Regions from separate parts of the Lactococcus sp. genome, predicted to be linked through region 2. Evidence: predicted binding sites of a transcription regulator. Region 2 holds the regulator's gene; the other holds the start of a gene.
The links. Region 2 encodes HrcA, which represses chaperone genes, less so after heat shock. Its sites were predicted from a motif close to TTAGCACTCNNNNNNNNNGAGTGCTAA; they were not measured.

Region 1 (12,305 bases), on a different contig from region 2:
AAAGTTGTTCATCAAAAACCCCATTTAAATTGTCCAAGGCTTGTAAGATAAGTTCGGTGTTATTGAAATATAGTTCAGTAATTTCATCACGCGTTGTTTCCATTGCTGCTTTTGTTTTTTTGAAATAAAAATCCACATGCAAGAAGCGAGAAACCAGCAAATGAAAGGCACGCAAAGTAATAACATAAACAAATTGAATACTTGAAACAAGGGAATGGACAATACTTGTTTCCAATGAGCGAATATACCTTTGATAAGTTCGATAAGTATACATAGAAATTTTATTTTCACGTAAGTAAGCTTCAAGACCTTCAGATTCGATTCGGATAATCAAAAGTTGCAAATCATTATAGTCAATCGCCATATCGGTGGATTCTTGCTCAATAATTAACTGTTGAATCCTTTCTTGATAAGCATCAATTGCAATATCGTATCCCTGAGGATTTTTAGCTGTTGTCATATCCTGACGTAATTCATCAACAACCTCGGATAAAATAGCGATTTTAGAGATATTGTTAACTTTAGAGACTTTTTTGACTGCAAAGAAAGGGAGAATGAACATTCCGACCAAAAAGCTTAAGCCAGTTACGGCAGCTGCTAGAAAGACTAGTACCGGTTGGATATCAACACTTCGAGGAACCAAAAGAATCGTTGCGATACTTACAGTTCCTTTAGAGCCAGCAAAAGTAAGAAGAAGAATATCATTCCAATAAGCAGAGAAAGGCTGTTTTTGTTTAAGCGAACGAAGCCAGTAATAAAAGGCAATGACGACGAATCGAAGGGCAAATAAGCCAGCAGTCAAAGCGAGGGTAAGGAGAATTAGATGAGCTGAAGAATAAACAGGGTCAACTAAAAGTGGAACAACAAGTTGATAAAGTTCAATTCCTAAAAATAAGAAGACAAAGGAATTTAAAATGAAAGTCAAGGTGTCCCAAATTGTACTTTTAAGTTTTTCTACTTGAGCATCAAATAAAGTTGTTCTTTTGAGGCCATTGGCTGACATCACTCCAGCGACGACAGCAGCGATAATTCCAGAAACATGAAGTTCTTCAGAAATGAGAAAGGCGGCAAGAGGGACCACAAGTTCTAAGAGAAGATATCCTGAGACATCTCGGGCATCGACATCTTCTAAAAGTCTCAAAACAAGCCCTTTAATATAAATTAAACTAAATCCAATAGCAGCCCCACCAATGGCAGAGATTACCAATTTCATTGTAGCATCTGGAAAAGAAAAATAACCTGTAACCAGTGCGACTAATGCAATTTGAAAGGAAATAATTCCAGAAGCATCATTGAGAAGCCCTTCACCCTGTAAAACACTCATGACCCTACGTGGAAAGGAGAAGTTTTTGGATAAAGCCCCCACGGCTACGGCATCGGTAGGAGCAAGACTGGCTCCTAAAGCAAAACAAGCAGCCAAAGGAAGTCCGACATATATCCAATTAGAAATTAAACCTAATCCAAGAGTTGTGATAAAAACAAGGGGGAAAATAAGTACTAAAATAATTTTACTATGTTTTAAAATATGTTTGACATCAGCTTCTTCACTTTCTCTAAATAGAAGTGGGGCAATAATAAAGCCTAGAAAAAATTCTGGAGCGACATGTAAAACTTCGTCAGCACCAAAAAAGCCCAAAATAAGTCCTAAAACCACTTGAATCAGCGGAAGGGCAAGTTTTGGGAAAACTTTATTAAGGACATTTGAAAAAACTAATACCAAAAGGAAAATAATGACATAAAAAATAGTATGGAGCATAGAGTCCTTTCTTTAAAAAAATTGACGAGCGCTTAAAAAGTGCAAAGTAGAGCTATCAAAGGTAGCTCTACTAGTGCATATTCTACTTATTTATTTCAAACGGTTAATTGCTTTTTTCTTTAAAGCAATTTTTTCATTGATTTTTGAGCAGTCTTTTTTACCTAACAGCGCTTTACAACGTTTGAGTTCAAGATCTGTAAGCTGACGTTTAACTCGTTCTTTACGAGCAATATCAAACTCACCGTTTTTGATTAATTCAAGTTTTTGTTCAAGAATTAATTTTTTATTCTTAACGGCATCAATATAATATTTAAGCTCAGAAATATCGTTAGCACTTGCTTCGTTAGCAAGTGCATTTCCTAATTTTTCATCAAGCTTAATGAGTTTATCAGTAAGCATTTCAAGTTTAGCGTGAAGTTTTTCTTCTTTTTCTTCATCTGAGAGGGCCATAAAAGCTTCAAATTTTTTACTATCTTCGAGCTTTTGAGACACTTCAGGTCTTTTATCGATGTACAACTCACGCAAGTTTTTTAACTTATCTTCAAATTTTTTATCTATCATTTTGATCACCTAAAAACATATTCAGTACAGTTATTATAACATATTGTAGATTAAATGAAAGAGCTACGCTTAAATTTTTCTAAAATAAAATTCCTGCTCATTTTATAGCAGGAATTTTTGATAATTAATAAGTCAAAACAAAGTTTTTCTTTTTTCCACGACGAATGACTGTCAGACGATTCTCAATTTTATCGGAATCTGTAAGAACATAATCAAGTTCTTGTACTCTTTCTCCGTTGATATAAATTGCTCCATTTGTAATATCTTCACGAGCTTGTCTCTTTGAAGGAGCAATTCCTGCAGAAATTAAAAGCTCAATTAGAGTCAGGTCTTCATCAGGAGCGATTTGATGTTGTGGCGCTGCTTTCAAACCTGTTAGGATTGATTTAGCATCCAATTGACGTAAATCTCCACCACCAAACAAGATTTCAGAAGTTTTAACAGCTTGTTCATAAGCTTCTTTTCCATGAACGAGACTTACAACTTCACGAGCCAAAACTTTTTGAGCCAAACGTTCATGACGAGCAGCCTCAAATTGTTCTTCAATTTCAGCAATCTCTTCTAATGAAAGGAAGGTGAAAATTTTCAGCATTTTCACAGCGTCTGCATCATCAACATTAAGCCAAAACTGGTACATTTCATAAGGAGAGGTTTTATCAGCATCAAGCCAAATTGCATTTCCCTCTGATTTCCCGAATTTTTTACCAGTTGAATCTGTAATTAAAGGAATAGTGATAACATGTCCTTGTTTGTTAGCCTTACGACGTAAAAGCTCTGTACCAGCAGTCATATTACCCCATTGGTCAGAACCACCAAGTTGTAAAGTGACATTATGCAATTGGTTCAATTCGTAGAAATCATAACCTTGCATAATTTGATAAGCAAATTCTGTATAAGAAATTCCGCTTTCCATGCGTGATTTTACAGAGTCTTTAGAAATCATGTAATTTACAGTAAAATGTTTACCTACATCTCTGAGAAAATCAATAAATGTCAGATTTTCAAACCAGTTGTAGTTATTAGTCATTTCTGCCTTGTTTTCACCATTTTCAAAATCTAGGAAACGCTCAAGTTGACTACGGATTTTTCCAGACCATTTTGTTACGGTGTCTTTTGTTTGGAGCGAACGTTCTGAATCTTTAAAAGAAGGGTCACCAATCAAACCAGTTGCACCACCAACAAGTGCATAGGGTTTGTGACCAGCCATTTGCAGACGTTTCATTGTCAAAATGAGTACAAGATTACCTAAATGAAGGGAATCAGCAGTAGGATCATAGCCCACATAATAGGAAACCATATCCTCCGTCAGCGCTTTGGAAAGCGCAGCTTCGTCCGTTGTTTGGAAAACCAAACCACGTGCTTTAAGTTCGTCAAAAATGTTCATAAAAAAATCCTTTCTATAATAATTGAGCTGTTCCCTTTGGATTAAAAAGTAAAAAAATAACAGCACTGTTTTACATTATAACAAATTATTAAAAAAAATTCTGAAAGTGGCGAAAAATTGTTTTAAATTTGATATAATAAGGGCATGAAAAAAGACTCAATTGACTCGCAAGAGGAGATTCGCGCTCGTTTAAAAGAAAAAATGGATAATAAACGACACAAACAAAGTAACTCTTCAAGGAAAAGTCCTAAAAAAAATAATAATGATAGTGATGACAGGTCAAGTTTGTCCATTACTTTTAAAGTACTACGTGGCTTGAGTGTAATATTTGGAATGATTTTTGTCCTGGTAGGCGTCTTTGGAGCAGCAACAGGTGTGGGTTATTTTGCTCGATTGGTTGAACAAACGAAGATACCCCCCAAAGCCGAAATGCTTTCAAAAATTAATGATATACATGGAGTTTCTGTCATTAATTATAGCAATGGTCAACCAATTTCTGATATTTCTAGTGATTTGGTTCGTGTGACTGTCAAAAGTGACGAGATTTCACCTAATGTAAAGAATGCCTTGGTTGCAACCGAAGATGATAGTTTTAAAACAAATAAAGGGGTTGTTCCTAAGGCCGTCATTCGTGGAATTATTGGGTCAGTCGGGGGCGGGACAAGCTCTGGAGGCTCAACACTGACTCAACAGCTCATTAAGCAACAAGTTTTGGGAGATAGTGTTACATTCCAACGTAAGGCAAGTGAAATCGTCTATGCACTCAAACTTAATAATTATCTGACTAAAGATCAAATTTTGACAGATTATCTAAATGTTTCACCTTTTGGCCGGAACAATAAAGGTCAAAATATTGCTGGTGTACAGGAGGCAGCATTAGGGATTTTTGGTAAGTCAGCTAAGGATTTGACCATACCTGAGGCAGCCTTCATTGCTGGTTTGCCTCAAAGTCCAATCGTCTACTCTCCCTATGCAGCTGATGGTTCACTTAAGTCAAAAGAAAATATGAGCTATGGTCTTGAACGCCAAAAGGAAGTATTATTTTATCTTTATCGTGGCGGATACATTTCAGAAGCAGACTATAAGAAGTATAAAGCTTATGATATTTCAAAAGAGTTTTTGCAACCGGGTGTTGCTGAATCACAAGAACATGGTTACTTATACAATGTTGTCTACAATGAAGCCATTACTGACATCTATAATTATTTGATAAAACGAGATAAGGTATCTGCTACTGAGTTAGGAAATGATAGTACAAAAAAACGTTATCAAGAATTAGCCGAACAATCATTACAAAACGGTGGATACACTGTTACCACAACTATTAATCAAAAAGTCTATGATGCGATGCAAAGTGCAGTAACAAACTATAATGGTTTGATGCAAGATGGTACAGGAATTATTCAAACAGGTAATGTGTTAATGGATAATAAAACAGGAGCAATTTATGGCTTTATTGGCGGATTAGATTTTTCACAAAGTCAGGTTAACCATGCCTTTGATACTAAACGTTCACCGGGTTCCTCAATTAAGCCGATCTTAGCTTACGGACCAGCTATCGACATGGGGTTGATGGGCTCTGCAAGTGTTCTTTCTAATTATCCCGCTAAATATTCAAGTGGTCAAGACATTGAACACGTTGGTTCAACCGGAACAGCAATGATGCCATTCTCAGAAGCGCTTAATGTTTCCTACAATATTCCTGCTTATTGGACTTACAAAACGATTTTAAATAAAGGAAAATCAGTTGAACCTTACATGACGAAGATGGGCTATGACATACCGGATTATTCTGTAGAATCACTTCCACTTGGTGGAGGGGTTGATCCAACGGTTGTTCAACATACGAACGGTTATCAAACGATGGCTAATGGTGGAAAATATGAACCTTGGTATATCATTGATAGTATCAAAGATGATACAGGAAATGTAATCTATCAGCATAAAAGTACTGGTGGTACCCAAGTTTATTCAGAAGCAACTTCAACAATTATGGAATCAATGCTTCAAGACGCAGTGAAATCTCAAAAAACAAGTAAGTTTTATGGAAATTTACAAACGATTAACCCTTCACTCGCAACAAATGTTCAATGGGCTGGTAAAACGGGGACAACGGATGATTATACAGATGTTTGGATGATGTTATCAACGCCTTCAGTTACACTTGGTGGTTGGGCTGGACATGATGATAATTCACCGATGACAAGTAATTCAGGATATATCAATAATGCAGCTTATATTGCACAATTGGTTAATGCGATTAATGCAGCTGATCCAAACATTTTTGGCCCTGGACAAAAATTTACTGATCCAAATACTGATCCAAATGTTACTAAAAGTAAAGTATTGGTTTCTACAGGAGAAAAACCAGGGAAAGTCACAGTTAAACTAGCAAATGGTAAGACTCAAGAAGTCAACCTTGGCGGAGAAACAACGACTAGCTTCTGGGCTACTAAAGCAGGAGCACCTACTACTACCTATGATTTCTCTATAGGTGGGTCAGCTAGTGATATAGCTGCTGGTTGGAAGAAAATTTTACCTTCTTTCAATTTTAGTCAGACTTCCTCATCAAAAAGTAACTAAAAAAACACTAGGATAAATTCCTAGTGTTTTTTTATTAGAATTAGTAGTTTTTGATTTCTGCTACTTTTTCAATATTAAGTGAAGTAATAATCGCTCTCAAGAAAGTTTGAGCTTGGAGAAAATCATCAAGGTTGAAAATAGTTTGATGACTATGGATATAGCGGGCTACTACACCGATTGTTGTTGAAGGAACTCCTCCATTTGCTAAATGAGCGGCACCTGCATCGGTTCCCCCTTTGGCCATGTAAACTTGTGTTTTAACTTTGGCATGATCTGCAGTGTCAAGTAAGAAATTCTTCATTCCAGGAAGCATGATATGACCTGGGTCGAAGAAACGGAGCGTTGTTCCTTCTCCGAGGCGACCATTATCGTCACCGAAGGTATCGCTTGCTGGTGAACAGTCAACGGCAAAAAATAGATCAGGATTGAATTTGGTTGTGGAAACTTTTGCACCACGAAGTCCGACTTCCTCTTGAACATTCGCGCCAATAATTAATGTGACAGGTAATTCTTTGTCGGCTAAAAATTCAAGAAGTTCAAGAATCATTAAGCAACCATAGCGATTATCCCAAGCTTTAGAAATGATATTTTTCCCATTTGCTGACAGAATTGTTTCTGTTTCTGGAATAATTAAATCACCTTGGGCGATTCCAAATTCGGCAGCTTCAGTAGCATTTTCAAATGCACCATCAAAGATGATATCAGAAATCGCTGGGATTTGAGGAGTTACACCAGTTCCGCGAAGAAGGTGTGGAGGAAGACCACCAGTTACAACCGGAATCTTTTTACCTGTACGTGTAAATAGGGTAAAACGTTGACCAGAAACAACTAAGGGGTTCCAACCACCAAGAGGAACAACGCGGAATGTTCCGTCAGCTTTGATTGAGCTGACCATAAATCCGACCTCATCCATGTGAGCCGCAACCATGATTCGTGGGGCATTTTCGACTTTTGAAGCTTTTGTCACAAAAATACCACCAAGTCCGTCAAATTCTGGTTGATAGCCTAGCTCAACCATACGAGCTTTTAAATAGTCGCGAACAGGACCTTCAAAACCAGAAGTGGCTTGAATTTCTGTCAGTGCTTTTACTTTGTCAAATAGTTCCATTTTTCTCCTCCGGGATACTGAAAAATTTACTGACAAATCTGTCAGTAATTCTTTTGATGATTTACACTATAATTATACCAAGAAATATGTTAAAATTTCCATATGAAAAAAATACTAAAGTTTGGTTTGGGAATTGTCGCGGGAGCAGCCGTTGCTCACGCAGCTTATCATGGTTATAAAAACATGGAAGAAGAAATGATTCATGAGCTTACTGATAGAGTCCGACAACATTTTTCTACAAAAAAAATTGATGCTTTTTGGATTTTTGATGAGCCAACTTCTGGTGCCCTTTTTGAAGGGGGAATTGTCAGTAATGATAAATCTATTGCTTTTGAAATCAATGCCAAAACTTTAGAAGTTTTTGAAAAAAAAGAAGAACTTCTTTAGAAAATGGTTAGAATCCATTTGAAAAATACGAAAGGAAATACAGAATGATTATTCCAGAAAATATTGAAAATTTAGCTGAGCTTGTCAAAGGCCCAGAAAAAACAGTCTTCTTTTTCACAGCTGGTTGGTGTGGAGATTGTAATTTTATCAAACCTAAAATGCCAGAAATTGAAACAGAGAATCCAGAATTTAGATTTGTTGAAGTAGACCGTGATGAGTACATGGATCTTGCTATCGAGTGGGGAATTATGGGAATTCCAAGTTTTGTTGTTATTGAAGATGGACAAGAAAAAGCTCGTCTAGTCAATAAATTACGCAAAACCAAAGAAGAAGTGAATACTTTCTTAGCAAGTGCAAAATAAGACTGATTTCTTGAGGTAAAATGGAGTCAAATACTGACCATTGATAAATCCAGAAATATATTCTATAATAATCACTGTTAAGAAATTAAAAGGGAAAATTTAAAAATGATTGCAACATATAACACAAACGTCGGCGATGTTTTAATGCTTATCACGGCAAATGATAGAGGTGAAAAGGTAAACTTTGAACGTAAGGGAAAAGTAGCACGTATCTTTATCGAAGAAACTGGATCAACAGTCGCTTGGAATATTTTTGAAGCCAAGTCATTACTGACAGACTTGTCAGTAAATGGACAAGTCAAATTATCATCTGATGATGTTGAAATCTTGAACAAAGAGCTTGGAAAATCAGGATTTAGCGATGTTCTTGTGCATGATTCGCAACCAAAATTTGTTGTCGCTGAGATTGTAGAAATGCAAGACCATCCAGACTCAGATCATCTTCATATCTGTAAAGTTAATGTTGGTTTTGCTGATCCAGTACAAATTGTTTGTGGTGCACCAAACGCGTCGCTCGGATTAAAAACAGTCGCAGCACTTCCAGGCGCAATGATGCCTAATGGAGCATTGATTTTTCCAGGAGCTCTTCGAGGTGTTCAATCTTATGGAATGCTTTGTTCAGCGCGTGAACTTGAATTACCCGATGCTCCCGATGTTCGTGGAATCATTGAACTTTCATCAGCTTTGGCTGCGGGTACAGCTTTTGATTCAGAAACTATGTGGTAAGCTTAATAATAAATCTGTCAAAATAATTTATTTTGACAGATTTTTTTATCTAATAATTAAAATAATTATTTCACAATGTTCACAAGCGCTTACAAAAGAAAATAGATTGACTTATGCTAAACTGAATAATGTAAAAAGAATTTTACATTTAAAGGAGGCCTATTAGCATGAAAATCGTAGTTATCGGTACAAACCACGCAGGCATTGCTACAGCAAATACATTACTTGAACAATATCCCGGGCATGAAATTGTCATGATTGACCGTAATAGTAACATGAGTTATCTAGGTTGTGGCACAGCAATTTGGGTTGGAAGACAAATTGAAAAACCAGATGAATTATTTTATGCCAAAGCAGAGGATTTTGAGGCAAAAGGGGTAAAAATTTTGACTGAAACAGAAGTTTCAGAAATTGATTTTGCTAATAAGAAAGTTTATGCAAAAACTAAATCTGATGATGAAATAATTGAAGCTTACGACAAGCTTGTTTTAGCAACAGGTTCACGTCCAATTATTCCTAATCTACCAGGCAAAGACCTTAAGGGAATTCATTTTCTGAAACTTTTTCAAGAAGGTCAAGCAATTGACGCAGAATTTGCCAAAGAAAAAGTCAAGCGTATCGCAGTCATTGGTGCAGGATATATCGGTACAGAGATTGCAGAAGCAGCTAAACGTCGGGGTAAAGAAGTTCTTCTCTTTGACGCTGAAAATACTTCGCTTGCTTCATATTATGATGAAGAATTTGCCAAAGGAATGGATGAAAACCTTGCTCAACATGGAATTGAACTTCATTTTGGAGAACTGGCCAAAGAATTTAAAGCGAATGAGGAAGGTTATGTATCACAAATCGTAACCAATAAAGCGACTTATGATGTTGATCTTGTCATCAATTGTATTGGTTTTACTGCCAACAGTGCCTTGGCAAGTGATAAGTTGGCTACCTTCAAAAATGGAGCAATCAAGGTGGATAAACATCAACAAAGTAGTGATCCAGATGTTTACGCGGTAGGTGATGTTGCGACAATTTATTCTAATGCCTTGCAAGATTTTACTTATATCGCTCTTGCCTCAAATGCTGTTCGGTCAGGAATTGTCGCAGGGCACAATATTGGTGGAAAAGAATTAGAATCTGTTGGTGTTCAAGGGTCTAATGGTATTTCGATTTTTGGTTACAATATGACGTCTACAGGACTTTCTGTTAAAGCTGCTAAAAAATTAGGTTTAGAAGTTTCATTTAGTGATTTTGAAGATAAACAAAAAGCTTGGTTTCTTCATGAAAACAACGATAGTGTGAAAATTCGTATCGTATATGAGACAAAAAGTCGCAGAATTATTGGAGCACAACTTGCTAGTAAAAGTGAGATAATTGCAGGAAATATAAATATGTTCAGTTTAGCGATTCAAGAGAAAAAAACAATTGATGAACTAGCTTTGCTTGATTTATTCTTTCTCCCCCACTTCAACAGTCCATATAATTATATGACAGTTGCAGCTTTGAATGCCAAATAAACAATAGAAATCTATCTGCTTGATAGATTTTTTTATTTTTTAGTGACAAATGCTCAAACTTTACGTATAGAAAGTTAGGAGGATTTTATAATGAATAAAACCATGTTGATTGGTCGTTTAACAAACGCACCTGAAATTTCGAAAACAACGAACAATAAATCTTATGTCCGTGTGACTCTGGCAGTCAATCGCCGCTTCAAAAATGAAAAAGGAGAGCGAGAAGCAGACTTTATCTCGATAATTTTATGGGGGAAATCAGCAGAAACATTGGTTTCCTATGCTAAAAAAGGAAGTCTTATTTCTGTAGAGGGAGAGATTAGAACTAGAAATTATACTGATAAAAATGAACAGAAACACTATATTACAGAAATCTTAGGTTTGAGCTATGATTTATTGGAAAGTCGTGCGACTCTTGCCTTAAGAGAAAGCGCTGTAAAGACTGAGGAACTCTTACTTGAAGCTGATGAGCTCCCTTTCTAATTTATTTGATTAAATCTAAATGTTTTCTCTTGACTAAATCTGACCATTGAGATAAAATAAGAATATGTTAGCACTCAAGTATTAAGAGTGCTAAAAATAAAAAATGGAGGAAAGTATAATGTTGAAACCTTTAGAGAATCGCGTAGTTTTACGTGTAAAAGAAGAAGAGGAAAAATCTATGGGCGGAATCGTATTAACGAGCGCTTCCCAAGAAAAACCTCAAACAGCGGAAGTTATTGCTGTCGGTGAAGGGAAAACAACTAATCATGGGACACTGATTTCTCCACTCGTAAAAGTTGGAGATACAGTAATTTTTGAGAAATTTGCCGGAACGACTGTCAAAATGGACGGTGAAGAATTCTTGATTCTCAAAGACTCAGACCTTCTTGCAATTGTAGAGTAAAAATATAAAAGCAATCAATTTTTGATTGTCTTTTGTCTATCTTAAAATCTATTAATTAAAAATATATTCTTAAAAAAGGAGCTAAAATGTCAAAAGAAATTAAATTTTCAAGTGATGCTAGAACAGCGATGATGCGCGGAATTGATATTCTTGCCGATACAGTAAAAACAACTCTTGGGCCAAAAGGGCGTAATGTTGTTCTTGAAAAATCATATGGTTCACCTTTAATTACAAATGATGGTGTTACAATTGCCAAAGAGATTGAACTTGAAGACCATTTTGAAAATATGGGAGCTAAACTTGTTTCGGAAGTTGCTTCAAAAACAAATGATATTGCAGGTGATGGAACAACAACAGCGACAGTTTTGACACAAGCTATTGTTCGTGAAGGATTGAAAAATGTTACTGCAGGTGCAAATCCAGTTGGTATTCGCCGAGGAATTGAACTCGCAGCTGAAACAGCAGTTGCTTCAATTAAAGAAATGGCAATTCCTGTTCACGATAAATCAGCAATCGCTCAAGTTGCTACTGTTTCATCACGTAGTGAAAAAGTTGGGGAATATATTTCTGACGCAATGGAGCGTGTAGGTTCTGACGGAGTTATCACAATCGAAGAATCAAAAGGAATGCAAACAGAGCTTGATGTTGTTGAAGGAATGCAATTTGACCGTGGATACTTGAGTCAATATATGGTTTCTAATACAGAGAAAATGGTTGCTGAGTTAGATAATCCTTATATTCTGATTACGGATAAAAAAATCTCAAATATTCAAGAAATTTTACCGCTTCTTGAACAAATTTTGAAAACAAATCGTCCACTTTTAATTGTTGCTGATGATGTTGATGGAGAAGCATTGCCAACTCTTGTTCTTAATAAGATTAAAGGGGTCTTCAACGTAGTCGCTGTAAAAGCACCGGGATTTGGTGACCGCCGTAAAGCTCAATTGGAAGATTTAGCTATCTTGACAGGTGGTACAGTAATTACTGAAGAACTTGGCCTTGATCTTAAAGATGCTACACTAGAAGCTTTAGGACAAGCTGCTAAAG
Region 2 (12,305 bases):
AGACAAGATTTTTTTTGCTAAATCTTGCGAGCGATACTTGACAAGTTGTAAACGTTCTTCATTTCCGCGACGTTGCACATTTTGCATTTCAGCAGAAACACGAAGGAATTTATTTTCCCACTCAGTTGCTAACTTTTGCGCTTCATCAAGTTCATTGATTTCTTCTTCAACGATATCTTCAAGCGCTTCTTCTGTTAACTCCTCAGTCACTTCTTCATCAACTTTTTCGTTTTTGATTTCTTCTTTAGTTTCTTCGGACATAGGCCCTCCTTTTTTAAATAACTTTTTAATCATTTACTAATTTCATAATGGTTACCATCAAGGTAACGATAATAATCACTTAATTTCATTGTTAGAACTTTAGCAACTAAATCAAGAACTGATAAAGTTCTTTGATAATCCATTTCTACAGGTCCTACAACTGTCAATGTACCAAATCCACGATAAGGAATGACAAATTTTTGCGAGATAATTGTTAAATTTTTCATAAATTTTTCATCATTATCAAATTTAACAGCTCTCATTTCATCATTATTTGTAATCTCGCGAATTTCATGAAGCATTCGCTCATCATCACTAAAGAGTTTATAGAGCTCTGCAAGATTATCCGTCGCATAGTCAAAAATATTTTTACGACCAGCGACTGTCAGATGTTCTTTGAATAAATCATCAAAGATTGATTCAAAGAGTTGTAAAACTTCACTCGTGACCTTAAAATAGCGTTGAACAATTTGTGGAATTTCAGTGCGTAACGTATAGTGAATATCAATCACTTTTTTACCGACTAATCGTTCCTTAACCAAGTTGCTAAAAACAGCTAAATCTGCTTCTGTCATTGATTTTGGTAAAATAAATTGATTTGTTCTTACCTCACCAGTTCCCAAAGTAATGACCGAGAGTACCGAGTGATTATCAAGCATAACCATTTCAAATGAGACTAATTGTTGGTCACGTTGCGGAGCATTAAGAACAAAACTCGTCAATCCTGTTAGTTCTGATAAGCTTTTAGCCGCAGTTTTAAACAAATCGGACAAGCGATAAAAATCGCCATCAAAAGCTTTCATCACTTTGAACAAGTCATTTTGACTGAACTCTTCTAACTGGATGACATTTTCCACAAAATACTTATAGCCCGAAACGCTCGGAATGCGTCCACTTGAGGTATGTTCCTTTTGAATCAAACCCAGCCTTTCCAAAGCTTTCATATCATTTCGAATGGTTGCGCTAGAGGCTTGGATACTATCAAGGAGCGATTTTGAACCGATTGGTGTATGGTCCTTAGCATAAAGTGAAACAATCAAATTTAAAATTTGTCTTTGACGTTCTGTAATCATAGCTGCTCCTTTCTTTATCTCTAAGTTTTTTCTTTTAGCACTCTTTACCTCTAAGTGCTAACAAGTTTATTATAACCCTTTGTTTATACCTTGTCAAGAAAAAAGACATAAAAATTAGCACTCTTTTTGTTAGAGTGCTAATTTCCGTTATAAAAGATTAGAATCTTTGGATGTCTGCCAGATATTCATTAGTGTAACTACCACTACAGCAATAATAAAAAGATTTTCAAATCCAACTTGATGTTGAACAAAAAGCAAAACATAGTCAATAATTAAAAGTGCCAAAATAATCTCTAAAAGAATAAAAGTCACACGCCAAAATTTTAATAACAAAAAGATTAATAAGACAAAAATCAATAAATAGATAATACTTTGCCAACTTGTAATTGCTGACGAAATCTTATCCGTTAAAGATTTGAGGTTACTAGAGAGATTATTAAAAAATTGAGTAAAGAAATTATTATGAACAAGAAGGATTTTAATCATTTCTGACAGGCTGTAAATAAAGAGAGCAACGTTCACATAAAGTAAAAGTCTAGTTCGATTTAACATGTTCCTAATTTCCTTTAAGCTGGTAATAATTTAAGATACTCTTCCAACGTCAATTGGTGCTCAGTCATGTATTTGGCATTTTCTAAACCAACATAGCGGAAATGCCAATCTTCATAACCAATTCCAGTGACTGCTTTTTTACCATCTGGAAAGCGAAGCACAAAACCATATTTGGGAGCAATCGCCGCAACTTGTTTGGCATATTGGCTTTCATTCAAACTATCAATATTACTCATATCAATTGCAAGACCAGTTTGATGCTCTGAACTTCCTGGTGGTTGAGAATAAGTTTGTACATCTTTTATTGCTTCTTCCTCAGAAATAGGATTCCCTGTGCTATTGACCGTTCCTTGACCATTCATTTCTGCTTGAACATAAGATTGATAGAGTCCTTCTTGGTATGAAACTGACCGATAACCTGAAATAAGATGCTCGGCTGGTGAAATTTCTTGGGCCGCAGCCAAAAATTGTTGAACTGCTGGTGCAATCCGTTGGTCAACTTGAATCCCATTAACAGTGGCTAATGTTGGGTTCATTTCAGGTTTAGGAGATGCTCGGCTGACTAAAACTAAATCCCAGTCAGACCTTTTTGAATCTGGTAAGTCTTTTTTCTTTGCCTCTTCTTTAGATGATGAAATACTTGTTTTTTTTGTTGATTCATTGGTTGAATTCGACTTATTGTTTGTGATTAATATAAATCCCAAAGCTCCGACGATTAAAAGAACAAGCACAATTAAACTTAAAGTAATTCTTTTTTTCATTTTTTAGCTAACTTTTCACTTCCTATTTCTCGATAAGACATGTCCCCAACTTTTCCGATAGTGAATTTTCCGTCTTCAAAAGTCAAATGAGTAACAGAACCATTATCAAGACCATGCGGACGCGGAAGTTCGGGTTGAGCCAATTTTACAAAAGTTCCAATGGTCATACCATGGCTGACAACAACAATATTTTTGGCTCCTTTTGCTTCAGATTCTTTAGCAATGTCTGTAAAACCATCCATGATACGACCTGAAAGTTTTTCCCATGGTTCAGCCCAGCCTGCCGTATCAACTTCAAAAATTGCATTAGCAATCACTTCATCAGGCGGAAATTCATCAGTATGATTATTCCCAGTTTCGGTAAATATTCTTGGTAAAACTCCATCAAACAATTCGCCATCATAGCCTCCGTCAAACGAGCCAAAACACCATTCTCGGATTCTTTTATCGTAAGTATAAGGAATTCCTTCGTTATCAGAATTAGCTAAGATAAAGCCCATTGTTTGAATTGTTCGGCCAGAATCAGACGAATAGGCCCGATCAAATTTAATTCCTTTTTCTTTAAAACCTAAGCCAAGTTCAATAATTCCTTGTTCTCCAGCTTCAGTCAAAGGTGTATCAGACCAACCTTGCGCTCGTCCAATTGTATTGAACATTGTCTTCCCATGTCGAACTAAATAAATATTTACCATCACTACTCCCCTTTTTAATGATTTGATTTTAATAAAAAAGCTTTACGATATCTTTTTTCTATTTGTACAGTTAAAGCCATTCTTGCTTAACTGTAAAGAATGAGCCACGCACTTCACCTGCTAATTTTGAGCGTTGACGCGCAAATTTAAACTTTCCTTCAAGTTCTCTAGGGATTTCCATCCCAACGGAAAGTTTAATGCCGACCGCACGTTTTGGTTTCTTGCCTTCCTGACCAACCTTTTCATAAAGCAGATTTAAAACCATTCCATCTTCATAATAAAATTCTGGCCAGTAGAGCTCATCACTTTCATAAATAGCCACTTCAAGCAGTTTTGCCGAAAATTTCAAATCGCGTTCTTCAAGTAAAATCTGCTCAAACAAAGCAACTTCTTCCTGTTTTTCACTAGCTGGATAAGTCAGATATTCAAATTTATATTTATTCCAAAAATATCGTGCTTCATTAGCCCGTAAACCTGCCAAAGCCTCTGCTACGGGCGAACTTTCTAGCCCGACCGTTTCTACTTCTTTAAAATTTACTTTGTAAGCCATATAATAACCTCCGTTTTTCCACTTCTATCATTATATCATTTTTGGAAGCGCTCTTCATTTTTTTAAAATATTAAAAATTGACCTTGAAGTCAATTTTAGTTTTTAAATGAGTGAATTGGCGCTGGAATTTGTCCACCACGAGCAATAAAATCTGCTGATGATGCCTTGTTGACACGCATGACGGGGGCCACACCAAAGAGACCTCCGAATTCAATTTGCTCTCCTTCTTTACCCATTGGGATAATACGAACAGCAGTTGTTTTTTGATTAATGACACCAATCGCCGCTTCATCAGCAATCATAGCTGCAATGGTAGAGGCTGGTGTTTCTTCAGGAATCGCAATCATGTCCAGCCCAACTGAGCAAACGCAAGTCATCGCTTCTAATTTTTCGATATTTAATGCTCCAGAGTTCACGGCTGCTATCATTCCTTCGTCTTCTGAAACTGGAATAAAGGCTCCTGAAAGTCCTCCAACACGTTCAGCTGCCATAACTCCGCCTTTTTTCACGGCATCATTAAGCATGGCAAGTGCGGCTGTTGTTCCATGAGTTCCAACAGTTTCTAAGCCCATTTCTTCCAAGACACGCGCAACTGAATCCCCAATTGCCGGTGTAGGTGCAAGTGATAAATCAACAATTCCAAATTCAACATTCAGTCTTTCAGAAGCCATTTGTCCAACCAGTTGACCAATTCTCGTAATTTTAAATGCTGTTTTCTTGATAGTTTCAGCTAAGATATCAAAAGATTCGCCACGAACTTTTTCGAGGGCACGTTTAACAACACCTGGCCCTGAAACCCCAACATTGATAATCGTATCCGCTTCACCTACACCATGAAAAGCCCCTGCCATAAAGGGATTATCTTCTACAGCATTAGCAAAAACGACAAGTTTAGCATTGAGCCATTTGTCCCCTTTGGACATAATTTTGATGGTTTCACCCATATCACGAACTGCTGTCATATTAATTCCGCTCTTAGTTGAACCAACATTTACTGATGCACATACGCGCTCAGTTGCTGCTAGGGCTTTAGGCATAGATTTAATCAAAATCTCATCCCCTTTTTGATAGCCTTTTTGCACCAGTGCCGAATAGCCACCGATAAAATCAATACCAATTTCTTTTGCTGCGCGATCCATAGCCAGGGCAAGCGGAGTATAATCATCAGCAGCTGTTGCTGCACCAATAATTGCGATTGGCGTTACCGAAACTCGTTTGTTCACAATCTTAATCCCAAGTTCGTGCCCAATCTCATTGCCGACTTCGACAAGTTTACCTGCTTTATTGACAATTTTTTGATAGATTTTTTCAGCGGCTTTGTCAATATCAGCATCAATACAATCAAGAAGACTGATCCCCATTGTTATTGTGCGAATATCGAAATTTTGTTCTTCAATCATCGCAATTGTTTCTTTGATATTTTGGATGTCCATTATTTGATTTCCTTAGTTTTGGTTAAAATATTACTGACAGAAATATTTTTTATCTCTGTCAGTAAAAATGCTTAATAATAAAAGTAATTTGTCGACTAATTTTTTCTGTCAGTCAATTACAATTTGTGCATCGCGTTAAAAATAGCTTCATTTTGAACATGAATATTAACGCCAAGTGCTTCACCTTTTCTTGAAAGTTCAGCTTGAAAAGCTGAAAAATCACTGTTTCTAGTTTCAACAACCATCATCATGGTAAAAGCTCCACTCATCAAAGTTTGTGAAATCTCAATGATATTTGCTTCTAATCCTGATAATGTCGCTGTGACTCCAGCGACAATCCCGATTTTATCTGCTCCGACTACTGTTACAACTGCGCGCATTTTGTTTCTCCATTCAAATTTTTATACTATTATAACATTTTTATTTAAATTTTCAGTCAATTTTCTTGTCAAGTAAATAAAGTTTTTTAGACAGCTTTGTCAGTACATTTGAATTATGTTTTATCTCCCTTATTTTGCTATAATCAGCTTATCATGACTTTAAAAACTTTCTTTAATTTTACACGTATTCAAACTTTACCAGCGGCTTTGCTCTCACCAATTGCTGGCTGCCTTTTTGCTCTTTGGTATTTTAAAAGCTTCCACTTTTGGCCCACATTTTTCTTTTTTATCGGTTTAGCGAGTATTAATCTTTTTGTCTCTGCTTGGAATAATTTAATGGATTATCAAAAGGCGCTTGACCCTGAATATAAAAAATGGAATATTATCGTTGCCAAATCAATTAATCCTAAACTTGCTTTAAAAATATGCTTGTCTTTCTTAGTTGTTGATGTAATTGTTGGACTAGTTGTTCTTTTCATGACTAATCTTGCTGTTCTTCCCATTGGTGGCCTTTGTTTTTTGATTGCTATTTTCTATACCTATGGTCCTTTTGCTTTCTCTCGCTTTCCTCTAGGTGAACTTTTAGCCGGTCTTTGTGAGGGATTTTTTGGATTTTTCCTTGCGGTCTATCTTAATTCTTATGACAAAGGATATTTTTTCATTAGCTTTGACAAAAACTGGCTCATGACTTGGACTTGGGATTTTAAAATTCTTCTCCCAATACTTTTAGTCGGCTTGATGTGTTTTGTTCAAAATTTTAATATCATGTTTTCTGACAATATTTGCGATTTAGACCAAGACATTCGTAACGAACGTTATACCCTTCCTTATTATTTAAAAATTCCACTGAGTTTAAAAATATTTACTGGACTTTATCTTTTTGCTGGACTTTGTATTCTACTTGCTGTTTGTCTCAAAATTTTACCCATTTGGTCACTACTCATGCTAATCATTTCAGTTAGAGTCATTTCTAATATTCAAAAATTCAGGGCAAAGCAAAGTAAATCAGAAACTTTCCATTTACAGATTAACAATCTTATGCTATTTAATGCCTCACTTGCTATCACTCTTTTACTAGGTATCATTTTTAGATGAACAAAAAAAGCGCTAAGCGCTTTTTATTTTTCTAAAGAAAAGTCCATGAGAACAGGTTGATGGTCTGACGATTTAAATTGATTATCAATGGTTTGTATTTTTAAGTCTTTTATATTATTTGAAACAAGAAATCCGTCAATAATTCCAAAAATATTTTTGGGATTATTTTGATGATAAGCAAAATCAAGTGAGCGCACGGTTGGTGCATTAGTTGGTGCAACTACTCGCATTCCTTTAGTCAAATTCTCCGTTGGAAACTCCTTCATCCAAGTCAATTCTGGATGAGCTTTACCAGCTAGGGCATGATTATAGTCTGCTCCACAAATCACATAATCCCCTTTATTGACATACTTTTTCATCGCATCAAAGAGTGTCAATAATTGTTGCTTTTGAATTTTTTGGTCTGTGATAAATGCTGATAAGTGAGTATTAAAAATTACAAACTTTTTATCTGAATTTTTGATAGGTAAAAGGCTGACAGAAAATGCTCGGTCTAAATCAAAAAATTTATTAAAGTTGGTTTCGATTGGTAACTTATATCTGGTTGAATTTTCAATTTCATATTTAGAATAAGTCATAATGCCAGATTTGGATTTTCCAATTGGTTTTGTCACGGGATAAAATAGATAAGCAGAGTCATAATTTTGCGTTAATACACTGCTATAATCAGGAAGACCTGCGCGTACCAACTGAGGTTCATTCACCTGCTGACTTCGGTCTCCTTGCCAATCAATTTCTTGAATATTTCCGAAATCAGGATTTTCTTTTTTAATAAGTCTAATATCTTCTTGAATCGCAGACTTGACAGCAGATTTGCTGTAAGCACGCACATCATCACCACCATCCATGAAAAAATTAAAAGAAGGTGGGTAGGAACCATAACCAATATTAAATGTCATCATTTTATAGGTTTTTCCCAATTCAACTTGTTGAGTTTGCGGATTTTTGATACTTTGCTTGATATCATTTGGCAAACGATGATATTGAGCATAGACATAGATAACGTATGAGCCGATGATGACAGCAAAAACTAAAATAATGCTGACAATAATTTTTCCAATTAATTTCAAACGATTTTTCATATTATTCACTAAATATTTTAGGAAATTTACTGACGAAGACTCCGAAAATCTCTGTCAGTAAAATGGGTGGCCTAAACTTATTTACTTTCTTCAATCATTTTTAATACTTCTTGTGTTGAACGCACTCGTCCAAGTCTAGTGAAAATTCCGTCCACAATTCCCTTATGCAAACTTCCATTAAAATCAGTCATTGCATCTTCTACGGCAATCACTTGATAGCCATGTTGGAAAGCTTCACGAGCCGTTGTATCACAACCAATCGTTGTAGCAATTCCGCTCAGAACAATTTCTTCAATTCCACGGCGGCGCAATTGGACATCTAAATCTGTTCCATAAAAGGCCCCCCAGTTGTGTTTAGCAACATGGATAACATTGTCATAGTCTTTATCGTAAGCCTCTGGCATGACAAAATCAGAGAAGTCCGCTGGTATTTGCCCATGTGCAAGAGGGGGATTATCCGTTTTTGGTTTTAGAGCTTCTCCACCATAATTTTTAACATGAACAAAAACAATCAAAGCTTCTGTATTTTTTAAACTTGTTACGAGCTCTTTATTTTTAGCCAATACATCTTGTGCAGAATAAGGAGCAAAACCTTCACGACCAGCAATTCCTTTTTGCAAATCGATGATGACTAATGCTGTTTTATTTAAATTCAAAGTTTTCATTTCTTCTTTCAAAATTTAAGGTCTTTTGTGTGCTTTTTTTCTTCCATCAGTAAATTTTTTGCCATTCTCTTTTTTGTCAGTAAATTTACCTTTGGCAGCTTTGCTATAAAAAGGTTTTTTGCCCGATTTTTTCTTTTTCTTATCAAATTCAGGTTTTCCATCAGTACTTCTACCCTCTTTTGATTTACTGCCAGCTTTACCAGCAGCTTTTGGTGCGACAGATTTAACTTTAAGGGATTGATTTGATTTTTTGCGTCCTTTAGATTCAGGCTTTTTCTTAGCTTTAGCCGATTTATCAATCAAATCTAATTCTGATGGAAGGTACTCAAAGTCAATTTCGCCAGTCATCTTATCTGCTTTGACGACTTTGATTTTAATTGGTTGACCAATTTTAAAAGTCAGTCCTGTTCTTTCACCAATCAAAGCTAACATTCGTTCATGATAAGTGAAAAAATCACCCTTCAACGTTGAAATATGAACTAATCCTTCGATTGTATTTTCAAGTTCAATAAACATACCAAAACGAGTGACTGAAGCAATAATTCCTTCAAACTCTTCGTCCACATGTTCTTCCATGAACTCGGCTTTTTTCATTTTTTCAACTTCACGTTCAGCATCAACCGCTCGACGTTCACGATGACTAGAGTGCTCCGCAATTTCTGGGATTTTTTCTTCCCATTTTTGTAAAAGATTTGCTGGAATTTTACCCGCACCAATTTCACGAATCAAACGATGAACCAACAAATCAGGATAACGACGAATAGGTGAGGTAAAGTGAGTATAATTTTCGGCAGCTAAACCAAAGTGACCCTCATTATTTTCTGAATAACGCGCTTGTTGCATACTGCGTAATAGCATTGTTGACAAGACCATTTCACCCGGTTGTCCCTTGATTTTTTTCATGAAGGCTTGTAAAACTTTTTGATCAATTCCGTTTGAGGTTCCTTCAATTTGCATTCCAAATGTTGCTGCAAAATCAATAAACCGTTGTAATCTATCTGCTTTTGGTTGCTCGTGAATCCGATAAATAAATGGCAAGCCATGTGCTTCAAAATGAGTGGCCACCGTTTCATTGGCTTCAAGCATGAATGATTCAATCATTCGTTCAGCAATGCCACGATTGCGTTTTCTAATTTCAATAGGTAGACCTTTTTCATTGACAATGATTTTTGCCTCTACCGTGTCGAAATCAATGGCTCCACGTTGTTTACGCATCGCTTCTAAAATATGATGGATTTCAACCATAATTTTTACAGAATCAGCAATTTTAGCATACTTTTCAAGCGTGTCTTTATCTCCTGCAATCATTTGATTGACCGCATCATAAGTCATTCTTTCAGTTGTCTTAATAATTGATTGTGAAATTTGATAATTAACCACTCGACCTTCTGGGCTAATTTCCATCACACAGGATTGAGTCAAGCGATTCAAACGTGGGTTCAATGAACAAATCCCATTTGATAAACGCTCTGGCAACATCGGTACCACTCTGTCAGTAACATAAACTGATGTTCCACGTTCATAGGCTTCTTTATCTAAAGGTGAATTTTCCGTTACGTAGTGCGAAACATCCGCAATATGAACACCTAATTCATAATTTCCATTTCCCAAACGTTTGGCATGGACAGCATCATCAAGGTCTTTGGCATCAGCTCCGTCAATTGTGAACGTCATTTCATTACGATAATCAACTCGACCCGCAATTTCACTTTCTGGCACTTCTTCTGGCACTGAATCAGCTTGCTCCAAAACCTCTTTTGGAAACTCTGATACAATGTCCATTGAAGCCAAAACTTCTAACACATCTATCCCTTGATCATTTGCCTGACCAATAATTTCTGTTACCAGTCCTTGCATGGTTTGAGGAAATTCTTTATCAGGATAGTGTGTAATTTCTACACGAACAATTGCTTTATTTTCTGGTTTGAGTCCTTCATCGCCCAGATAAACTCGATAAGGAATTTTTTTATTTCTAGATTTAACGAAACCAATCAGTCCAGTTTGCTCTTTTTCTTCCTCATTTAAAGCAACAAAAGTTCCAACGACTTGATGAAGCTCATGACGGATAATTTCAACAACATGCCCCTCGGCAGCCGTTCCTTTTAGGGAGTTGGCATTCTTATCAATCTCAATGAAAACCTCATCTCCATCAAGTGCAAAACCTGTTTGCCCGCGTCCAATAAAGACGTCTGGTTCGTCAGCATCAATACTTACAAAACCAAATCCAGCCGCATTTGCTCGGAAAATTCCGCTGATAACTACTTTTGCTTCCTCTTGTTCTGCTAATTCTACTTTCCCTTTAGCAGTAAAATGAAGCAAGTGTTCAGCTTCTAGTGAAGCCAAAGTTTTAACAAAAACTTTGTAATCTTTGGCCTTATTCATATGTAAAGCAACTGACAATTCTTCCACTGACAGAGCTTTTTTTGAACTATTCTCAAGATAGTCCATAATTACTTCTCTAATACTCATTTTTATTCTCTCAAGTAAGCTTTCTTGACCACAAAAATCGGACAAGAAGCCCCTTTCTTATTATAATATTTTTAAATATTGGCTCGATTTTTAGCTAATATTCTAATGATTATCAGTGGTATTAATCATTTTATCAGACCCAGTTGGCTGATAGAATCAATTCTACCACTGACAATTGCGACATTGAAACATTTAACACAATTTTAAAAAATAAAATACGGACTGTTTTCAGCCCGCAATTTTAACGTGTTGATAAAACAACAAGAGCAAATCCAATGACTAGCCATAAACCAATCATGATTGCTGTAAAACGCTGCATCACAGCTTCAAAACCGCGCGCTTTACGACGTTCGAACAATTCACCCGTTCCACCAGAAAAAGCATCTGCCGCTCCATCTTGTTTTGAAGGTTGCATGAAAATCGCTATAATAATAAATGCTGAAACAACAAGCATTGCAACAAGCAAAATGTCATAAATTACTTTTTCCATAGTCTTATAAATTATTTAGGCGATGAGCCTAATCTCCTTTTTCAAAATTGCGTTACTTACAGTTTACCATATTTTCTATTAAATGTCATTCCGAATCCTTTAACAAAAAATTACTGACTTCTTTGTCAGTAATTTTTATTTTATCCAAGTTCAACAACAAACTTATAAGCTTCTTGAGCTGCTTGAGCACCATCACCAACTGCTGTTGTGATTTGACGGAAATCCTTTTGACGAACGTCTCCCACGGCAAAGATACCAGGGATATTTGTTCTCATGTGGTCGTCAGTAATAATCCAACCTGCTTCGTCAGTAATTCCAAGATTACCAGCAAATTCAGCTACTGGATCAAGTCCTACATAAATGAATATTCCACCAAAAGCTTTTTCAGTTACTTCACCTGTTTTAACATTTTTATAAACAACAGATTGAATTTTTTTATCATCTCCTTTGATTTCCATCGGAACAGAATCCCAAATAAAGTTGATTTTTTCTTCTTTAAAAGCTCTTTGTTGAATAATTTCTTGTGCACGTAATTTATCACGACGATGCATAATCGTCACTGATTGACCAAAACGAGTCAAATAGAGTGCTTCTTCAACAGCCGAATCCCCACCACCAATGACTAAGATTTCTTGGTTTCTAAAGAATGCACCATCACAAACGGCACAATAAGAAACTCCACGAGCTCCATATTCTTCTTCTCCAGGAATTTCTAACTTACGGTGATTAGCTCCAGTCGCGATAATGATTGATTTTGTGATGAACTCATCATCTTCGGTGATAATTTTTTTATAATCACCAT

Region 1: a site for HrcA is predicted at 10,923-10,949, ahead of groES (co-chaperone GroES). Genes of this name have one in related genera too.

The regions. Positions count from the first base shown of each region.
Region 1 covers NZ_JAVXIY010000008.1:136,982-149,286, reverse strand. Annotated here, with positions in the region: gene RSC39_RS09615 (sodium:proton antiporter) at 1-1,756, opposite strand, end outside; gene RSC39_RS09610 (hypothetical protein) at 1,847-2,317, opposite strand; gene tyrS (tyrosine--tRNA ligase) at 2,442-3,701, opposite strand; gene RSC39_RS09600 (transglycosylase domain-containing protein) at 3,846-6,284, shown strand; gene pepA (glutamyl aminopeptidase) at 6,325-7,392, opposite strand; gene RSC39_RS09590 (hypothetical protein) at 7,495-7,779, shown strand; gene RSC39_RS09585 (thioredoxin family protein) at 7,824-8,141, shown strand; gene RSC39_RS09580 (YtpR family tRNA-binding protein) at 8,247-8,867, shown strand; gene RSC39_RS09575 (FAD-dependent oxidoreductase) at 9,035-10,375, shown strand; gene RSC39_RS09570 (single-stranded DNA-binding protein) at 10,466-10,855, shown strand; gene groES (co-chaperone GroES) at 10,974-11,258, shown strand; gene groL (chaperonin GroEL) at 11,345-12,305, shown strand, end outside.
Region 2 covers NZ_JAVXIY010000012.1:35,970-48,274, reverse strand. Annotated here, with positions in the region: gene grpE (nucleotide exchange factor GrpE) at 1-261, opposite strand, end outside; gene hrcA (heat-inducible transcriptional repressor HrcA) at 291-1,334, opposite strand; gene RSC39_RS11215 (hypothetical protein) at 1,482-1,886, opposite strand; gene RSC39_RS11210 (D-alanyl-D-alanine carboxypeptidase family protein) at 1,901-2,647, opposite strand; gene RSC39_RS11205 (histidine phosphatase family protein) at 2,644-3,339, opposite strand; gene RSC39_RS11200 (hypothetical protein) at 3,410-3,889, opposite strand; gene RSC39_RS11195 (DUF711 family protein) at 3,985-5,322, opposite strand; gene RSC39_RS11190 (ACT domain-containing protein) at 5,439-5,702, opposite strand; gene RSC39_RS11185 (UbiA family prenyltransferase) at 5,856-6,797, shown strand; gene RSC39_RS11180 (endonuclease/exonuclease/phosphatase family protein) at 6,821-7,879, opposite strand; gene RSC39_RS11175 (isochorismatase family protein) at 7,957-8,544, opposite strand; gene rnr (ribonuclease R) at 8,560-11,013, opposite strand; gene secG (preprotein translocase subunit SecG) at 11,255-11,503, opposite strand; gene trxB (thioredoxin-disulfide reductase) at 11,644-12,305, opposite strand, start outside.